DNA from 2 places in the Paenibacillus medicaginis genome. Region 2 is predicted to be linked to the other one. Evidence: riboswitches for the same ligand, from Rfam matches in the RefSeq annotation. Region 2 holds a riboswitch; the other holds the start of a gene.
What was found. A riboswitch is a leader RNA that binds a small molecule or an ion and turns the genes downstream of it on or off. The one in region 2 is predicted to bind thiamine pyrophosphate.

Region 1: it holds a riboswitch for thiamine pyrophosphate, as region 2 does, so the genes downstream of both, ACE5LO_RS18110 (ABC transporter substrate-binding protein) here and ACE5LO_RS00545 (thiamine phosphate synthase) in region 2, are expected to answer to the same signal.

What each region holds. Positions count from the first base shown of each region.
Region 1 covers NZ_JBHIRY010000019.1:67,592-75,186, reverse strand. Annotated here, with positions in the region: gene ACE5LO_RS18140 (MFS transporter) at 1-471, shown strand, start outside; gene ACE5LO_RS18135 (aKG-HExxH-type peptide beta-hydroxylase) at 472-1,731, shown strand; gene ACE5LO_RS18130 (TatD family hydrolase) at 1,798-2,595, opposite strand; gene ACE5LO_RS18125 (ABC transporter ATP-binding protein) at 2,592-3,470, opposite strand; gene ACE5LO_RS18120 (ABC transporter permease) at 3,526-4,302, opposite strand; gene ACE5LO_RS18115 (MTH1187 family thiamine-binding protein) at 4,299-4,592, opposite strand; gene ACE5LO_RS18110 (ABC transporter substrate-binding protein) at 4,660-5,709, opposite strand; TPP riboswitch at 5,844-5,954, opposite strand; gene ACE5LO_RS18105 (CCDC90 family protein) at 6,112-6,414, opposite strand; partial or broken gene ACE5LO_RS18100 (Rpn family recombination-promoting nuclease/putative transposase) at 6,653-6,847, shown strand; gene ACE5LO_RS18095 (hypothetical protein) at 7,260-7,385, shown strand.
Region 2 covers NZ_JBHIRY010000001.1:105,464-113,058, forward strand. Annotated here, with positions in the region: gene ACE5LO_RS00530 (thiazole synthase) at 1-486, opposite strand, end outside; gene thiS (sulfur carrier protein ThiS) at 488-691, opposite strand; gene thiO (glycine oxidase ThiO) at 688-1,833, opposite strand; gene ACE5LO_RS00545 (thiamine phosphate synthase) at 1,896-2,495, opposite strand; TPP riboswitch at 2,634-2,743, opposite strand; gene ACE5LO_RS00550 (ABC-F family ATP-binding cassette domain-containing protein) at 2,875-4,425, opposite strand; gene ACE5LO_RS00555 (serine/threonine-protein kinase) at 4,570-6,054, opposite strand; gene ACE5LO_RS00560 (23S rRNA (cytidine(2498)-2'-O)-methyltransferase RlmM) at 6,219-7,268, opposite strand; gene ACE5LO_RS00565 (thioredoxin family protein) at 7,424-7,595, opposite strand, start outside.

The DNA.
Region 1 (7,595 bases), on a different contig from region 2:
TTCATCGGCATTGCCGCTGGTGCGCTGGTAACGGGCTTCGTCAGACGGTGGCCTTATGTCGTTACCATGTCCATCGGTCTCGGTCTGCTGATGACCGGTCTTGGCATGCTGTTCTGGATTCGGGGGCTGGTATGGGAAGCGCTGTTTGTATTCATCGCCGGCCTGGGCAGCCCGCTGGCCAATGTAACGCTGCAGACGCTGTTTATGCTTAAGGTGCCTCGTCCTGTGCTGGGGCGTGCGGCCGGCATGATGAGAGTTCTGACAGAAGGCTCCCGTCCGCTCGCCATGATGCTTACGGGCATGCTGCTGTCATGGATACCGGTGCGCAGCTTCTTTGGTGTGATGGGGATTTTCGGGATTATGGTGATCGTATTGATGGTTATGAACCCGGCTATCCGCAAGGATTCGGATGCGTCGGTGCATCATCCGGCTGCTGCGGAAGCAGGGGCCGCAACCAAGGAGGTTATGTAGATGTTCAAGTTTGTACAGCCGTCCGAAATGAAGAATGATTTTGTATATACCCTGATGGTGAAGCGCCGCATGGAGCGGCTGAGGCATCATCTGCAGGCTTGCGCGGAGCAGGATGCGGACCTGCTGCGCTGGGACAGCATGCTGCACGAAGAGCATTACCGTGAGCTCATGCATCCTGTGCTGGTGAATTGGATGGATACCCGGTTGTTTCCTGCCTTTCAAGGAGGGATACCTGACAAGCCGCTCAGGGAGCAGCTGCTGGAGGAATTTGCGCGTCTGGTCCTCATCCCGCTGTGGAAGCATCAGGAGGGGCCGGATACTGCGGTGCTGCAGACGGATGCGGAAGGCTGCATATATTTTCCGGGCTGCATCACAGCCGTGAATCTTGGCACGGAAGCGCAGGGGATGCATGTCAGGCTGGCCAAGACGGGGGACAGGGTACGGATATCTGCAGGAGAGCGGCGGTTCGAGGTCGGAATCTCCGAGCTGACCGGCGAAAAGGAGACAGCCGCTCCGCTGCTCAAGCGGCTTGGCTTCTACAAGCATGGCGACATCCAGTTCGGGGGCTCCGATCCGCTCGTTGAAGCCTTTCTGGAGCAGGAGCTGCCGGAGATCATACAATCCTACGGCAAGGAAAAGCCGTCGTTTCCGGCGATTCGTTCCGTGCCTCTCGCGGATATGTGGTATTACGAGAAGGCTATGGACCTGATCAAGGAGGTCTGGCCGCAGATGTACCGGGAGGCGTCCGCGCATGTGCGGGCGGTGTATCTTCTGGATACCCGCGAGATCGGGGCGCTTACCCATAACCTGTTCCAGGGAGCTGTTTTCATGTCTCACCGCAGCAATCTGATGTGGACGACCGAAAATCTGATTCATGAATTCGGCCACGCCCGGCTGGACCAGCTGTTTGAACTGGATGATCTGTTATTGAACAGCCCGGAGGAGCGGGTTCCTTCGCCCTGGCGGGAGGATTTGCGCCCACTGAAAGGAGTTCTGCACGGTCTCTTTGTGTTCGTGCGCATCGGGCTGTGGTATGAGCTTGCCGGCGCCGCCGTTCCGCATCCCGATATCCCGGTCAGAATGCAGGAGGTGCTGGCCCAGATCAGGCAGGCGCTGGATGTTCTGGGCCAGCATGCCCGCTGGACAGCCCTGGGCGAGCAGCTCTTCTCCGAGCTGGCGGAGCAGTATGACCGGCTGGCAGAGGCCGCTGCCGTATCTAACCCTGCCGGTTCACCGGAAGAAAGCATCGCCGCAGGCTGAGCTGCGGCAAAAAGCGGTACATGGTAGATGGCAGGCCTTTCCCGGTTACAAGCGGCGCAGAGGGGGCTACAGCCGGTAAAACCGGCGGGTATTCGCATGGAACAGCCGCCTGCCTTCAGCCTCGGTCATGCCATGGATGCCGCAGTACGCCCGGATGACGTCGGCCGTCATCCGTGGATGGGTCGTTTGTCCGGCAAAGGAGCCTGCAAAGGGCCAGGGGCCATCCGTTTCCGCCATCACTTGGGATGGCGGATAGTTTGCCGCCAATACCCGGATCTCCGGCTCGTACAGCAGGTCCGGCGTGAAGGAGATATAATATCCGTTCCGGGCCATGCGCCGGACGGTGGCCGGACTGCCCTTGAACCAATGGAAATGGGCCCGGGTGACTTGATGCCGTTCCAGCAGCGTACATGCGATATCGGCGTCGTCGTACACGGCGTGCAGTACTACGGGTTTGTCATGCCCTTTGGCGAACAGAATGAACCGTTCCAGCAGCTCAACATAACCGCTTGGATCAAAGGTGGCCCCCTTGCTCATAGCTTCCTGGGCGGTGTAATAAGGCAATCCGACTTCTCCTACGGCAACCATCCGGTCCACATGGCGTTCCATCCAGCCGAACAGTCGGTCTAACTCTGCTGCGCTGGGTAAAGGCTGCTCAGGATGGAAGCCGAACGCCGGAAAGATCATACCGGGTCGTGCGGAAGCGAGGCGCACATTGGCTTCGCATGACGGAAGATTCATGGAGACGGCAATGACCGCTTCTACGCCGCTTTCGCCCATAGACGACAGGAGAGCTGCCCGCTCTTCATCTGAATAGCTGTCCAGATGAAGGTGGGCGTCGATTAAAGGAGCAAAGAGGCTCATACGGTGCCACCTGCCCATGCGGCCGTGTTTTTCGCTTTTTCCTCCCGCATCCGCCGGCTCAGTTCATGCTTCAGCTCCACAAAGTCCTTGTCAGCGGCGAGGTCCTCCCGTCGCGGCCTTGCAAAAGGAACATCCACTACCTGCAGCACCGACGCCGGTCTGGCAGACAGCACATAGATGCGGTCCGACAGGAGCAAAGCCTCCTCAATGCTGTGCGTAATGAACAGCACGGAACGGCGGTGGCGCTCCCACATCTGCAGCAGCCACTGCTGCATGTCTGACCGTGTTAGCTCGTCCAGCGCGCTGAACGGCTCGTCGAGCAGCATCAGCTCCTGCGGACTCAGCATGGCCCGCAGAAAGGCCGCGCGCTGCTGCATTCCTCCGGACAGCGTGTGCGGGTACGCATCGGCGAATTTGCCGAGCCCGACCTCGTCCAGCCGGCGGCGGGCCTCTTCCCGGGCCTCGCGGCGGGGCTCCTTGTCTGGCCCCGGCGCATTCTCCTGCCCGAGCAAGACGTTGTCCAGCGTCGTTCGCCACGGGAACAGGGCAGGCTGCTGTGGCATGTAGCTAATCCGCCCGCGCGTGCCCGTCACATCCTCACCGTCCATATAAATACGCCCCTGATCCGGTGCCAGAAGTCCGCCAATCAGGTGAAACAGTGTGCTTTTGCCGCTGCCGGAAGGGCCAAGCAACGAAACGAACTCTCCGCGTTCCACGGTCAGGGAAATGTCCTTGAGCACAGGGAGCAAGGTTTTCCGCTGCCGGAAAGCGACGCTCACCTGTTCTACATTCAAAGCTGCTTTTTCTCTGTCACCCCTGCGGTTATTTTCCTTTCCGTTCTGCCGGGACTCTACGGGCAGACCATTCAAGCTCATCTTCTCATACTCCTTCCCCTGCACAGGCATAACGCTTGCCAGGCTGGTTTATTTCCTATTTTTGCTCCGGCCGCCACCGAATCAGCAGCCTTTCCATCAGCGCAATGAGCAGGAACATGATCAGGCTTAGCGCCACGATAATGGCAATCGCGGCAAACACCCGGTCCGTGCGGTAGGCTGATTTTTGCAGGAGCATATAATAGCCGATCCCCTCGCTTGCCCCAAGCCATTCGGCGACGATGGCTCCCATCACGCTGTAGGTGGCGGCAATTTTCATGCCTGAAAAGAGGGAAGGCAGCGCATGCGGCAGCTCAAGCTTGCGGAAGATGCCCATCCGGCTTGCGCCTGACATCTGCATGTAGTTCATCATCAGCCGGTCCGTTTGCGCCAGCCCGTCCAGGGCGGCAACAACGACAGGAAAGAAGCAGACCAGCGTAATGACCATCAGCTTGGGCAGCAGGCCGAAGCCAAACCAGATCATCAGCAGCGGTCCAAGCGCAATGGTCGGAATGTTCTGGCTCAGAATGAGCAACGGGTACAGTGCCCGCTTCAGGAAAGGGATCAGGTGCAGCAGCACGGCCAGCAGTAGCCCGACGACGGTGCCAATCGCAAAACCGCTCAGCGTGAGCCTGACGGTAGCCCAGGTATGATCGGCCAGCAGGGCGGATTGGGCGGCCGCTTCGGCGGCAATGTCCGCCGGACTCGGCAGCATCCAGGGCTCAATGTGCAGGAAGACCGCTGCGGCCTGCCATACCGCCAAAAAGAAGAGGACCGCCACAACGGGCGGCCATACGCTTCTGAACACAGCATAGAGGCTTTCTTTCCTGTTCATGGACGGTATTTCTCGGTCAGCTTATCCATGCTGATTCCATTCGGATTATGGGCGATTTTGATCTGGGAAATCACGCTTGGAATTCCTGCCTCGGTAAGTGCGGTGTGCATCTCCTTAACGATGTGCAGCAGCTCATCCAGCTCGCCCTCCATGGTTGTCTCCAGCGGGTTGACCTGATGCTTGACGCCTGAGCGCTGGATCACCTCAATCGCTTTATCGACGTAAGGGATGGTGTCCTCTCCGCCCGGTGTTTTGGGAATCACCTGAATACTCAACAATGTGTTAGCCATGAAAAACCGTCTCCTTTCCGAATCAGATTAGAGGTAGTTCAAAAAGTCAGCTTTTGAACACGCACTATTAGGATTTGCCGTCTTGTGGCAGGAAATCATTGGTGAAGGCTTTGTCAACCTCCAGCGGTTTGTCAAGCAGCTTGCGCTCATACATCCAATCTGCGTAGTTTTTCCATACTTCTGCTTTTTGGACGCCCCACTGTGCGGCATCATCCTGATAGCGGGGGCTCAGCCATTGCTGGCTGGCCAGTACAAGCTCTTTATCCAGCTCAGGCACGGCCTTCGACAACATTTCCGCCGCCTTTTCCGGTTGGTCAATCGCATATTGATAACCTTTGGCCGTAGCGCTCATGAAGGCTTTTACCAGCTCAGGATCGCTGCTGAGGGTCGCTTCATTTGTGACGATGACCGGTGTGTAATAGTCCAGACTCTTGGAGTAGTCCTTGACGTACAGCATATCCAACTGCTCGCCGCGTTGCTCAGCTTCAATTCCTGTCCATGCATAGAAAATCCAGGCGAAATCGATATCCCGCTTGACTGCGGTGAAGTAATCCGCATCGCCCATGTTGATGTTTTGCACCTTGCTGACATCCCCGCCATCCAGCTCCATGATGGATTTCATGACAGCCTCCTCGACAGGCGAGCCCCAGCCGCCGTATTTCTTGCCTTCAAAATCCTTGGGCGACTTGATGCCCCGATCCACCGGAGCGGCGAAGCCGGACGTATTATGCTGAATTACGGCCGCAATAGAGACGAGCGGAACCCCTTGCGTACGAGCCTGGGTGACGCTTTCCTGATAGCTGATGCCGAACGGAACGGCATTCGAAGCGACCATCTGATCGGCGCCGCCTTCTCCGGGCTGTACAATCTCCACATTCAGACCGGCTTCTTCATAGTATCCCTGGTCTTTGGCCACATACAATCCGGTATGGTTGGTGTTAGGGGTCCAGTCGAGCACCACCTTTACGTCTTTCAATTTCCCGGAGGCCGTACTGCCGCTGCCGGAAGGACCGGAAGCGTTCGAGTCCTGTGGAGCGGACGATTGCCCTCCGCAGGCGGTCAGGATGAGGAGCAGGGAGCATACCGCTCCAAGGCCCCATTTTTGCAAAGAAAACATACTTTCTTCTCCCTTCTTCATCATCCGTACTCTTTCTGCAATGCTGTCATCTGCCGTGATCCTGCACAAAAAAGCGCCCCGTTATCCGGGACGCCTGTAATCTACCAAAGGAAGGAATGACGATGCCAAAAAGACATGTCACTCTATAGCGATTCCTACGCTGGCATTACCCAGATCAGGTTGTAAGGGTCAGTGTCTAGGGACACAATCTCAGCCGGCCGATTCCAGCACCCCTGGCAAGTTGTATGAAGGAGCATCAAGACGGCAAGCTGCTGCCTCGACACGTCCGCATTGTTTGAAGATTTTGCGGGCTCAGTAATATGAACTAACGTTGATTATATGCCTTCATGGCCGGAGTGTCCAGAGGGACTTATTCGAAAAAACCTCGGTGCCGCACCCGTTCTAAGCCTTTTGCGTTTTGATAACGCTCTTCAATTCAGCTTCTTGTTGGATGGAGCGGGCAGAGAGAAGTTCAATAGTTCTGTGCTGGTTCTCCAGAAAGTCACCTATTTCCATAACCCGTTCATTCGTATCCAGGACGGCTCGTTTCATCTCCTGCTGATCGACTCTGATTTCTTGAATCTCCTGTTTCATCTCTTGTTTCATCTCTTGCTGATCGGTTTCAATTTTTTCAAGATGCTCATGAATCGGTTGAAGTTCTTCCCGGATTACGGATTGCAGCAATTCCTTTAACTCACTATTCATGTACCCCGCTCCTTATACTTTTATGGTGTTATTGTAGCATATGACTTAATAAAGAGCTATAATATTGCGTAATTACGATGTCACGTTTATAACGCCACTGGGATCAGTAGGATACTCACGGGAATTGGCCAGTGTCTTTTCTCTTTTCTTGCCTGCTAAAGGAGACTATAATTTTGAGTAAGTGCTTATCCCGGAAACAAAACGGATTGAACAACCTGTGAGTATCCTAATTAAGGACGAGGTATTGACGAAGAACGAGCCTGTATTGAATAAGGCGATGACAACATTGGAATTTCTAAGTCAGGATGAGGAAGCCTGCCGATTGTATAAAGATAGACAGAAGTATTTGCACGATCAAGATATCTCAATTATAGCAAAAGCTTCAGGTTTGTCTGAGTCTGAAATTATTGCCTTGAAGAACGAAACCAGCTAAGACCGTTCCTAATTTTGTTCAATTCAATACCACTTTTTATTATTGGAAAAGGCCCACTACTTCTACATTATTGAATGATGTATTGAGCAATATGTTGTTGCTCCGATTACGCGGACGAGGCACTCGCGCGTACCCGCTTGGGGGCACCAAATCGGTGAAAAACAATACCTTTCCTATCCCGCAGGGAGATGATTCTCTGCCGCTGCCACCATTTCAGATATGAAACATGAATCGACCTTGTACTCACAAGGTCGATTCTTTAGTTTAGGAGAACTTTGCGGCTGTTTTGGACTACAAAAACTTTTTCGTTAGGCTCACTCGAAGCGTAAGAATCAAGAATCTCGGTCAGCTTTTTTGTACGCGTGAATACCATTCAGCGGATGCCGGAAGATAACCAGGAGATGCATTGTTCATGGGATTGGAAAAAATCCTGGATGATATTGAACGCATGGATAGTTCATCTATTGCACAGGCCACGGGTTTAGCCGGAATGTCCAAGCCCGCTTTTCATAGACGTGTGGCTGAACACGAAGCTTAATTGCAAAAAAGACCCCTTTCGGGGTCCTTACTGTTAGGATCATAGCAGGGCGGCGTATCCTGATCTCTGGTAACTTACCTCTCGGTAAGCGCGTGGGGAACCTTTCCCACCTCTAATGATCCATAAATAATAGTATGCGTCTAAAAGCCGTTTAATATCATAAATACATTGTATATACTACTCTTAATATGATAGCGCAATGAGTTTTCT
Region 2 (7,595 bases):
GATGCCCCGGCCCGAACCGATAGGGGATGCCCCCGGCATGACGGCGTGAACACCGAGCTGCTCCAGTCTTTTGGCCAGGATGACATCGTCGGAAATGTAAGGCAGCACAATGAAGCCTTCGGCAAGCAGCATTTCACAGGCTTTTAAAGTCTCAAACGGATCGGGAAGCAGCGTTCTGTCATCCCCGATCACTTCAACCTTTATCATATCACATAAACCGGACGCCTTGGCCAGTTGGGCGATGCGGACAGCTTCTTCGGCAGTAGCCGCCCCAGCCGTATTGGGAAGCAGGGTGAAGCTGGACAGATCCAGCCTATCCAGGAAGTTTCCCTGCCCCTTCTCCTCCAGATTCAAGCGGCGGACGGCAAAGGTAAGGATCTGGCTTTCCGATGCCTGAACAGCTTTCATTTGCGTTTCCAGATCCGGAAACTTCCCCGTCCCCAGCAACAGTCTTGATTTAAAGGCTTTATCTCCAATATGCAGCATATTATCCGCCCCCCACAAAATGTACAATTTCAAGATGATCCCCGTTCTTCAAATCGGTTGCGCTGTGAATGTCCTTGGTCAATATGCGCCGGTTCAACTCGACGACAACCGTTTTGACCTGCAGATCCAATGCATTGAGCAACTGGTCCACATTATAAATTTCCATGTCAAAAGTCATTTCCTGGCCGTTAATAACAAGCCTCATCTCTTCCCCCCCTTGACTGCTGGTGCAGGCTGTCTTTTCATTCTTGCTGGTGACAAGGCCGTCAAATTTAATTGCTCCACTGTATGGCCTGCCATCATCTTCGCTATCGCTTCCCCTGTAGCCGCACTCAGTAATATTCCGTTGCGGTGATGTCCACAAGCAGCGTATAAGCCGGCAGCATCAGGTACGGGGCCTATAATGGGAAAGCCATCTTCCGTTTGCGGCCTTAATCCCGACCACGCTCTCAGAAAAGACGACTCCCCAATGTCCGACAGCCAGGCTGAAGCGCGCTCCAGAAGCTGGCGCAGCCCGCCTGCGGATACATCCTCTCCCCATTCATGCGGTCTGCTGGTTGCCCCAATCCACAGCTCCCCCTCCGGCTTTGGCACCAGATACACATCCTCGGCGTAAATGGTATACTCCAGCGTACGTACTGGCATGGTAACGGCTGCGATCTCTCCCTTGACAGGATACATTTCCGTATGGATGCCGAAATGGTTAAGCAGCTTGACCGCTTCAACCCCCCCTGCGATCACAACATTTGGGCAAGCAATATATCCCCTGCTCGTTTTTACACCACGCACCATACCGTCCACAATCCGGATGTCCTCTGCGATTGTATTTGTCAGCAGTTCTGCCCCGTGCTTTTCCGCGCCTGACACCAATGCCTGCACAAGTCGCTGCGGGAGCAACTGCGATTCCCGCTCGCGGAACAAGCCTCCAAGCACCTGCCCTGTCAGGCCGGGAATCCTTCTGGTTATCTCTGCGGCGTCCCACCACTCTGCGGCTGATCCATCATTGTTCCCGGCCATGGCCGACAAGTGCTCAACTTGCTCCGCTGTCCGGACAGGGAGAACGAAGCCTGTGGTGGTATACCCTGTTACCAGTCCTGTCAGGCCTTCAAGCTCCCGCACCAGTTCCCCGAACAGATTACGGCTGTGCAGGGCAAATGCGGCCAACTGAGGGTGGGCAAAAGCCTCACACTCTGCCGCCAGCATTCCGGCTGCCGCTCGTGTGGCCCCTTGTGCAGGAACCGATTTTTCGATCAGAATCGTTTTGAAGCCTCTTTTCGCCAGCTGATAGGCGATGGAACTGCCGATCGCTCCCGCGCCGATCACCGTACAGTCTGCCGAATAGCTCATGTCTGTTCCTCCTCCCATTCTCCTGTTATCATAAGGATACATCTGATCTGTAACACCCTGCTTCAAGTTATGAGCATTCTCCTGTATTCCTTTGCCGCCTCGGCCGGATCATCTGCTTTCCAGATACCTGACATCACAGCGATTCCTGATGCACCTGCCCGCCTGATGCCCCGCACATGCCGGGGCTGGATGCCGCCAAGCGCGATAACCGGAATGGAGACTGCACGACATAGCTCCTCCAGACTGCTCAGCCCCCGCGGTGGCAGCCCGGGCTTGGAGACGGAATCGTAAATATGGCCGTACAACACATAATTGGCCCCCGCCTGCTCCGCAGCCCGCGCTTCCTGCAGCGAGTGTACGGATGCCCCGCAGCGCAGCTTCGGGAACGTCCGCTTCACAAGCTGCAGCGGCAGGCTGTTTGAGGTGAGCTGCACCGTCCCCGCACCGAACAGAAGTGCTGCGTCTACACGGTCATTGACCGCGAGCTTGGACGGCGAGCAGCAGCCGCGCTCCGACACCGTGAACATAAATTCGTACAGCTCCGCCGCGCTCAGATGTTTCTCCCTGATGTGCAGCATGTCGATATCCGGTTCGATCAACCGCAAGATGTCTGCCGTGCGTTCAGCGCTTTGGCAGCCGTCCGTAATAAGATGAAGCTCCATTGCTTTTTGCCTCCATGGACAGTTATTCGGGAAAGCCAAAAAACCGCTTCCCGGTCAGGAAGCGGCTGAATTTACAGGTTCACCGAATTTACATGGAACTGCCTCCCTGCGCATAAGCAAGGTCGCATTTGATTCCCATTCGGCTAATGTCCACTTCCCTACGCTGGTATGATCCAGATCAGGTGCAAAGGGTCCGGAATGCGTTTATTCCGTCTCAGCCGCCAGCCGCGGCTCCCCCAGTGTGATACAGGCCTGTTCAATCGCCTGTATTACTATATATTTTGTTTTCCCTTTTCATGGTAGCACAATCCGTTTCACTTGCCTAGACGTACACTCAGATTTCAGTCCGAAAAGTCCAAAGCTGTGCTTCTCCTGCACATCAGGCTTTGGCCGACCACTCTTCGACATTCCATACTCTCGTTACCCAATCCTTATAAAAATCAGGTTCGTGGGATACAAGCAGCACCGTGCCTTTGTATTCCTTCAGCGCACGCTTCAGTTCATCCTTCGCCACCACATCCAGGTGGTTGGTCGGTTCGTCAAACAGCACCCAGTTGCTCTCACGCATCAGCAGCTTGCAGAGGCGGACCTTGGCCTGCTCTCCACCACTGAGGGCAGACAGCGGACGGGTAATATGATCATTTTTCAGTCCGCAGCGGGCAAGATGGGCACGAACCTCATGCTGGTTCAAATGCGGGTACTCGTTCCACACATCGTCAAGCGGTGTGATCCGCTCAGGACGCACCTCCTGCTCGAAATAAGCGGGATAAAGAAAGTCTCCGGTATAGATTTTTCCACTCAGCGGAGAGATTTTTCCGAGAATCGTTTTGAGCAGCGTAGATTTGCCGACACCGTTATAACCGACGATGGCGATCTTCTCGCCCCGTTCAATCGTAATGGACATTTTCGGCAGCAGGGGATGGCTGTAGCCAATCTCAAAGTCAATGCCTTCAAAGACCGTTTTGCCGCTGGCCCGCGCTTCCTTGAACTGGAACGTCGGTTTGGCCGCTTCTTCCGGCTTGTCGATCCGATCAATCTTATCAAGCTGCTTCTCACGGCTCTTGGCCCGTCCGGAAGTGGAGGCACGCGCCTTGTTGCGCTGGATGAAGTCCTCCTGCTTCTTGATATACTCCTGCTGCTTTTCATAAGCATCGATATGCTGTGTCTTCTGAATGTCAGCCATTTCAAGGAACTTCTCATAGTTGGCCGTATAGCGGTTCAGCTTGCCAAACTCCAGATGATAAATGACGTTGACGACCTGATTCATGAACTCAGTATCATGGGAAATCAGCATAAAGGCATACGGGTAGTCCTTCAAATAACGTGTAAGCCATTCGATATGCTCAACGTCCAGGTAGTTCGTCGGCTCGTCCAGCAGCAGCACATTCGGTTTCTCCAGCAACAGTTTGGCCAGCAGCACCTTCGTGCGCTGCCCCCCGCTTAAAGAGGCTACATCGCGGTCCAGTCCGATGGCAGCAATTCCAAGCCCGTTGGCCATTTCCTCCACTTTCACATCAATCAGATAAAAATCACCGATCTCCAGTTGCTCCTGGATTTCCCCCATTTGCTCCAGCAGCACCTCAAGCTCCTCCGGTGTGGCTTCGGCCATTTTATCCGTAATCGCATTCAGTTCCTGCTCAAGCTCAAGCAAGGGTAGAAATGCATCCTTGAGCACATCCCGCACGGTCTTGCCCGGAGTCAGCTTCGTGTGCTGGTCCAGATAACCGTAACGGACCTTCGGTGTCCACTCGACTTTGCCGTTGTCACGCAACTGCTGGCCTGTCAAAATATTCATCAGCGTCGATTTGCCGACACCGTTGGCCCCTACCAGACCGACGTGCTCTCCCGGCAGCAGGCGGAACGATACATTTCTGAATAATGTTCTGTCCCCGAAATTGTGGGAAACTTCTTCTACTGTTAATAAACTCATTTCCGTTAACTGGCTCCTTATTTTTCATTAAACTTCAATATGACTTCAGGTTTGCTTTCAAAGCCTTATTGTAGCATAAGAGGCAGCCTTACCGGAACCGCCCGCCATAACGAAAATGAAATTATACACCTGCACGACACGGACTCACTGTCTCCGGAGGGAAGCAAATAACGGCTTTTTCCGCCTCGGCCCAGGCAGAGCATCCTTGAACAAGGCTTGCAAAACGGTATCCATTTCTTCACATGGCTCAAAGGGGTCCAGATGGAGAGGCAGCGTATACACCTTTCCTGTACCCAGCTCTTTTCCAAGCCTGCGGACTGCTTCGCTCGTTGCCAAAGGAAGGCAGAAGCTCCACTTCTGCTGCGGATACCTGGCCAGAGCACTCGCAAACATCACTGTATCCGGCAACCTCCACTCCGCCCCGGACCCGACAATCAGCGGATAATCGGCCCGCAAAAATTCCTCCAGCCCTTCAGGATTCCCACCGCTGCCCAGATCAAAAACAATAAAATCAAAACCTCCGCTCAAGAGAGGAATGATGTCTTCCGGCGACATTTGACGGCAGTACTGCACCCCCTCAAAAGAAAAGCGCTTCGTCCCCTCCGCTCGTGCGTGCTCGTCCCCCTCCAGCAGCGTCTGTATCCTGGAAAAGGACTGTGATCGTCCATTCAATTCGGCTACAGCCACCCTGCCGCCCTGCCGTGAAAGATAGTGGCTGATGGCAATGGCCGTATGTGTAACCCCGCAGCCTGGGGATACCCCGAGCAGCGCAATCACCCGGGTGCCGGAATATTTCGCCTCCACTACTGGTACCGGCCTGTCAGCGGACGGCACGGACAACAGCCTTAACTCATGCATAACCTCCCTGGCGGTCTGGTATCTTTCCCCTGGATCGATCTTTAGCAGCCTGCGAATCACTCTGGCCAAATCACGCGGCAGCCCTGAGCGGATGACCTCCTCTACGCCAGGTGTCCATTCGCTTTGTCTTCCGTCTGTACATAAATACAGCATAAGCGCACCAAGACCATACAGATCGGAGCGCGCATCGGTTTGTCCTCCTCCATACTGCTCGGGTGCCGCAAAACCGACCGTCCCCAGCTTGACCGTGTCCTGGCTGCTGCCAGTACTGTAATTCCGCGCTGTACCAAAGTCGATTAGTTTCAGCTCAAGTCCCGCAGTGACCATAATGTTGGACGGCTTCAAATCGCGGTAGATGATGGACGGATTGTGGCTGTGCAGATAATCGAGCACATCAAGCAGTTGCAAGGCAAACGATACAATTTGTCCGCCCTCCACGATCCCGTCGTTGTTCTGCATATAAGCTTCAAGCGTCATGCCTCCGATATAATCCATGACAAGATATACGTTGCCTTCGTTGCTGAAATCGAAAAAATCAACGATCCGCGGCAGCCGCGGATGATTCAGCGCGCTCAGCAGTTCCGCTTCCGCTCTCCACGCCCCCATCAGCTCCCTGTCGGCGACCGTCTCCTTAACTGCCCATATTTTGCCCGTCAGCTTCAGGTCCTCTGCCATATAAACCCGGCTCATGCCACCTCTACCGATCAGCCGGCATATGCGGTATCTTCCGCCCAATACATAACCGGGCTCATGCTGCCGCTGTTGCTTCATCCCTGCTCTTCCCTCCTTGAAAAGCAAAAAAGGAAAGCCATCACCGTAAATGACCTCAACACAAGAGATCTCTTTACAGGATGCTTTCCCTGCTTATCAAACACTATGACTTACACAATTTGGATTAATTATAGTGTATTCTGAGCATTTCTGCAATGCTATTTTTAAGCATATTTAATCATATAAAGTGTTATTTCATCCCGGTTATGGAACAGCTGCTTGGCCTGCTGCACCTGCATTCCCGCCTGCTCGAAGGAGGAGATGACATCCTGAATGAGCGCGAGCGGCTTTTTGTGCATCAGCTTCACCGTCACGATGGCCGTCCCCCCGCTCGCGAGGCTGTATAACAGTCCCGTAACGAGCTTCGCCATCTGCTTCGGGCTCCAGCTCATATCACATACCAGCACATCAAACTCGCTGTCCCGAAACTTGACCTCCCCCGCATTTTTACGGAGAAACGTGAGACGTGGGGATTGCAGAACGGACGGGTCCATGCGCGCCGGGTCCACTGCCGTAACCTCTAACCCCCGTTCCAGCAGGAACGAAGTCCAGCCTCCCGGAGCCGCTCCGATGTCCAGAGCTTTCCTGAATGCCGTAAAATCGATCCCAAAGGCCGCTTCCGCCTCCAGCAGCTTGAATTTGGCGCGTGACACCTGGCCCTCTTCCTTCTGGAAGCGCACAGCCCCTCCATTCCAGTCGGACAGATTGTCATCAGGTCTGGAAATGCCTGCATACCAGAATTGTTGGCCGGCAAAAACGGACAGGACGTAATCCGCTCCACGCACGGCAAAATCGAGCGGCGCTTCCGCCAGCTTGTCCGTGATGGCCTGCTTCAGCGCTCCCGTGCTGTCCTCCCAGTGGCTGTCCGTGCTTTTGCGGACCTGCACAGACAGAATCTGCCCTTGCAGCTCGATCCGGTTCATGACGAAGGCCGCCAACCGGGTCAGCACCGTATCCAGGCTGCCGCCCTCCTCCTGAAACTGGACGGGAAACAGATGGCGCAGAAACATCGGTGCCTGCGCCTGAATTCTCTCGACTACAGTCGCGGTCTCCTCTGAAAGCGTTACGAGCAGTACCTCGCCTGAAATCAGCACGGTCGATTTGACCGAGCCAAACAGCCGCCGCAGCTCTTCCTGGGCATATGGCGCAAAGCCATGATTGGCCGTACATATAAAGCGCGACGTCACGCCGGACTTTTTCTCATTTTTCTGCATATCTTCATCAATTGAATTCAAAATTACGTTAACCTCCAGCGCATACTCTGATTCACGGGCGCTCATCATCCCACTGCAGCTCGACCGGAATCTCATACGTATGCATTATCGTTTCATTACTCAAAACCACTTTTGAGTAATGAGCTCCATTTTAATCATTGGCTTACTTCCCTGATCTGTTCCAGTAAATTTTGCACGGATTCCATCTTGTATATTATTTTCGGCCTGGAGCTCTCGCCATTGAAAAGCAGCAGTGCAGGCACGCTGGATATCCGGTACTCCTGAACCAGATCGGGTATCGTGTTAATGTTGCTTTGCACGATCATA